One region of the Methylomonas sp. EFPC3 genome, then DNA from elsewhere that is predicted to be linked to it. Evidence: predicted binding sites of a transcription regulator. Region 1 holds the regulator's gene; the other holds the start of a gene.

Region 1 (2,399 bases):
AACTTGGCAAACACCGATTCGAATTGTTTGACGGTCAGCAAGCTGCCCTCGCGCAACTTGACCACTTCCGGGCTGTCGCCGCTGGCGGCCTGAATGCCCAATTCCAGACTGTCCAGCACACTGAGCAATTCTTTGGCGAATTTGGCCAAGCCGTATTTACGTTCGTCGTCCAAATCCTTCTGTACCCGTTTTTTCAAATTCTCCATTTCGGCTTGGGTCCGCAACGCTTTATCCAGATTAGCCGCCGCCTGTTGTTGAGCTTGTTCCAATTGCTGGCGTAAGGACTCGATGCCGACCGTCTCTTCGCCTGCCGTTTCTTCTGCCGCCGCTTCTTCGAAGGCAGGCTTGGTTTGCTCCAATACCTCGGCGATCAATTCGCTATCGGGTTGCTGTTCGTGACTCGATTGCTGGTGACTCATAGTTTCTCCATGGTTCTAATTTTTTGAGTTGGGCTAACGATAAGGGCTTTTATTTCGGATTCAAGGCCGCGCCCAATAATTTTGCGGTTACGTCGACGAACGGAATCACCTTTTCGTAAGCCATCCGGGTCGGGCCGATCACGCCGAGCACGCCGACCACTTCGTCGTTGACCGAATACGGCGCGGTCACCAGGCTGCAACGCTCGAACACGCTGTAGCCGGACTCTTCGCCGATAAAAATTTGGACGCCGTCAGCCTGCAGACATTGGTCCAACAAGTGGATTACGCCGTGTTTTTGGCTGAAGGCTTCGAATAACTGTTTGAGCCGCTCCATGTCTGACAGCTCGGAAAAACCCATCAAATTGGTTTCGCCGCTCAACACATAATCGTCGTTGGGCTGCTGCGCGAAGGCCAATTGCGCCATATTCACCGCATCGATCATGCCCTGGTTGACCGAATGCCGATCTTTTTCCAGGTCCTTCACCACTAATTCCCGAATCTTGGCCAGACTGCGGCCGGAGAAGACCGAGTTCAAATAATTGGCAGCCTGCTGCAATTCGGCCGCAGAGAATTGTTTTTCGGTGTGGATGATCTTGTTATGAACTTCTTCGGTATCGGTGACAAAAATCACCAGAATCCGGGTGCTGGACATCGGCAAAAATTCGATGTGCCGCAAGGAAACGCTGTCGCGGCGCGGCAAAGTGACCACCCCGGCCATTTTGGTGACGTCGGACAACAGCTTGGAGGCCTTGCCCAATAGATCGCTGGCCGTCTCGGTCTCGCTATGCAACCCGGCCTGTAACTGGTCGAGTTCGTTGGAAGCCAAAGGTCTGACAGTCAGCAGACTGTCGACGAACAGACGGTAGCCGCTGACCGTCGGCACCCGCCCGGCGGAGGTATGCGGCGAATGGATCAAGCCCATCTCTTCCAAATCCGCCATCACGTTGCGGATGCTGGCCGGACTCAATTTCAAATTCGGGTCCTTGGAGAGCAAGCGCGAGCCGACCGGTTGGCCGTCTTGGATATAACGCTCCACCAGGGTTTTTAGCAAATAAAGCGATCGTTCGTTTAAATCCTGTCCGCCAGCCACATTCGATACCTTCAAAATTCGTTAGCACTCCACATTGCCGAGTGCCAGCAGCAAAACTATCAGTTGCCCAAAACCTTGTCAATGTCGCTAAATCCTCGCAGACACCCGACAGAACCGGCGGTGGGCCGCATTTTTGGCGGCAGCGTCGATTTCCAGCCGATCGGCGTCAGACAAAGTGGCCGCTCTTATCTAAACTTAGCGCTCCTGACTGCTAACTCGCCCCGACCGATGCCTTTCATTCCGAAACGCCAGACCGATTATCGCTTGCACTGTCCGCGACACCCGGCTGCGAGCGGAACCACTGGACCATCGTAAGGAAAACGCGTGGACGCCAAAAAACACATCCTATTTGTCGATGACAACGAAAATGTGATTAGCGGCATTCAACGTCAACTGCGACCTTACCGCGAACAATGGAGCGTGTATTTCGCCACCTGCGGCAAACAAGCCTTGGAGATCATGCAGCATCAACCCATCGATTTGATCGTCAGCGACATGATGATGCCGGAAATGCGCGGCGACGTGTTGCTGAAACGGGTGGCCGACATCTACCCTGCTACGGTACGTATGGTCCTTAGCGGCTACGCCGACGAAGAAACCTTGAGTCGTGGCCTGGAAGTGGCTCACCAGTACTTGACCAAACCCTGTAGTGCCGAAGTATTGCGGGAAGCAATCACCCAAGTCTTCAAAACCCAGGATTACGTCAATAACCCGCGGATCGCGGCGGAAGTCGGCGAAGCCAGCCATTTACCGAGTTTGCCGAAAATCTACCACGACCTGAACGCCGCTATTGCCGACGAACGCGTCACCAACTTGCAAATCGCCGAAATCTTCGCCAAGGACATGGTGCTTTCCGCCAAGCTGCTGCATCTGGTCAATTCGCCGTATTT
Region 2 (2,399 bases), 2.0 Mb from region 1:
GTTGTGCGCGGTTTTTCGGCGCCGATTCGGGCCGGCATGCGCTTCGGATTGACAATCGTCATCTTCTGCTTGTTCCTTGTTGGTTATGGGGTTATAGTCCGTAACCGAGGCCTGTGGCCTTATTCTAAATTAAAATAAAAACAAATAGTTGGAGGTAGTTATGGGCGGAGTTATCGAACTGGTGGTTTTGATGCTGATTATTGCCATCTTCGCGTTCGCACCGTTAGGGTATTTCATTTATATGTACACGATGAAAAACGGCGAGCCGTTCGGCGACATTGAGCCGCACGGCGACAGCGAATCGCCGGTGTTGAACGCGGTGGCCAAAGCGATTGACGCGGTCAAAGGCAAACTTGGCAAAAGCTGAGCCGCCAAAGTGATCGGTAAAAGCCGGGGTTATCCCGGCTTTTTTATGCGTGTCCGCCGGCCGTATCGCCGCAGGTTGGGCAACTCGGGTTTTTCTTTAACCGCATGGTGCGCCATTCCATACTTAGGCCGTCCAGCATCAATAAGCGTCCGGTCAACGGATCGCCGATTCCGGTCAGCAATTTTATCGTCTCTAGCGCCTGCATGCTGCCAACGATGCCGGTGATCGGGGCGACCACGCCGTTCCTGGCGCAATTTTGCAACTCTTCGCCGTCGCTTTGGTACAGGCAGTTGTAGCACGGGCTTTGGTTACGGCCGGGTGTGAACACGCTGATTTGGCCCTCGAAACGGATCGCGGCGCCGGATACCAACGGGGTCCGTTGTTCTACGCAGGCTTGGTTGATGGCGAAACGGGTGGCGAAATTGTCGCTGCAATCCAGCACCACGTCGGCTAATTCGACTTCGTGCCGCAATTTGGCGCCGGCTAGCCTTTGCTTGTGCGCCATCACAGCCACCTCCGGATTAATTTTTTCCAGCGTCTGCCGGGTTGAAATTACTTTATCCAACCCTATATCGGCTGTGTCGTGGGCTATTTGCCGCTGCAAATTACTCAGGTCCACTTGATCGTCGTCGTACAAGGTAATACTGCCGACACCGGCAGCGGCGAGATACATCGAGGCCGGCGAACCCAGGCCGCCGGCACCGACGATCAGGATTTTGGCGTCCAGCAGTTTTTGCTGACCGGTGATGTCGATTTGCGGCAGCATGATCTGCCGGCTGTAGCGGAGCAGTTGTTCGTCGTTCATAACGCGGATAGTGGTGGCTGGGCCGCAGATGATGCCAAAGAGCTTGACAGAGTGCAAAACCCGGATATTATTAGCACTCGTTATTGGAGAGTGCTAATAAATTGCAAGTTGTTTAAAAAACGCGTTGTCCGCTCTGGAGCGGCCGGCTTTTTAAAAAGCTTATCAGTTTTAACCTTTAACTTTATTAATCGAGGAGACATTGATGAAAATTCGTCCGTTACATGACCGTGTAGTCGTAAAACGTGTTGAGGAAGAGACCAAAACCGCTGGCGGTATCGTGCTGCCGGGTTCTGCCGCCGAAAAACCGAGCGAAGGTGAAGTGCTGGCTGTTGGCTCAGGTAAACCGTTAGACAACGGCCAGGTACGTCCTATGGCAGTCAAAGTCGGTGACAAAGTATTGTTCGGTAAATATTCCGGCACCGAAGTTAAAGTCGATGGCGAGCAATATATCGTCATGCGCGAAGAAGACATCATGGGCATCTTGGGCTAAGCCCTATTCACCTCATTTATCTTTTTCAATCTCTTTAAATATTTAGGAATTAAAAAATGGCAGCAAAAGACGTGAAATTCGGTGGCGACGCCCGTGCTTTGATGGTAGCCGGTGTCAACATTCTGGCGAACGCGGTTAAGGTAACCCTGGGCCCTAAAGGCCGTAACGCCGTGCTGGACAAAAGTTTCGGCGCACCGACCATCACCAAAGACGGTGTGTCTGTTGCGAAAGAAATCGAATTGAAAGACAAATTCGAAAACATGGGCGCGCAAATGGTTAAAGAAGTGGCGTCCAAAACTTCAGACGTGGCCGGTGACGGTACCACCACTGCAACCGTGCTGGCGCAAGCCATCGTCAACGAAGGCCTGAAATCAGTCGCAGCGGGCATGAACCCGATGGACCTGAAACGCGGTATCGATCTGGCGGTAACTAAAGCGGTTGCAGCCATCGAAGAGGCCTCTATTCCGTGCAGCGACAGCAAAGCCATCGCTCAAGTTGGTACTATTTCAGCTAACTCCGATGCATCTGTCGGCGACATCATCGCCGAAGCGATGGAAAAAGTCGGTAAAGAAGGCGTCATCACCGTTGAAGAAGGCACCGGTCTGGATAATGATTTGGACGTCGTCGAAGGTATGCAATTCGACCGCGGCTATTTGTCACCATACTTCATCAACAAACAAGAAAGCATGAGCGTCGAATTGGACGATCCTTTCGTGTTGCTGTACGACAAAAAAATC

The links. Region 1 encodes HrcA, which represses chaperone genes, less so after heat shock. Its sites were predicted from a motif close to TNTTAGCACTCNNNNNNNNNGAGTGCTAANA; they were not measured.
Region 2: a site for HrcA is predicted at 1,241-1,271, ahead of groES (co-chaperone GroES). Genes of this name have one in related genera too.

What each region holds. Positions count from the first base shown of each region.
Region 1 covers NZ_CP116398.1:1,549,778-1,552,176, forward strand. The annotation lists gene grpE (nucleotide exchange factor GrpE) at 1-419, opposite strand, end outside; gene hrcA (heat-inducible transcriptional repressor HrcA) at 469-1,509, opposite strand; gene PL263_RS07000 (response regulator) at 1,834-2,399, shown strand, end outside.
Region 2 covers NZ_CP116398.1:3,963,090-3,965,488, forward strand. The annotation lists gene PL263_RS17975 (hypothetical protein) at 161-367, shown strand; gene PL263_RS17980 (molybdopterin-synthase adenylyltransferase MoeB) at 411-1,172, opposite strand; gene groES (co-chaperone GroES) at 1,375-1,662, shown strand; gene groL (chaperonin GroEL) at 1,719-2,399, shown strand, end outside.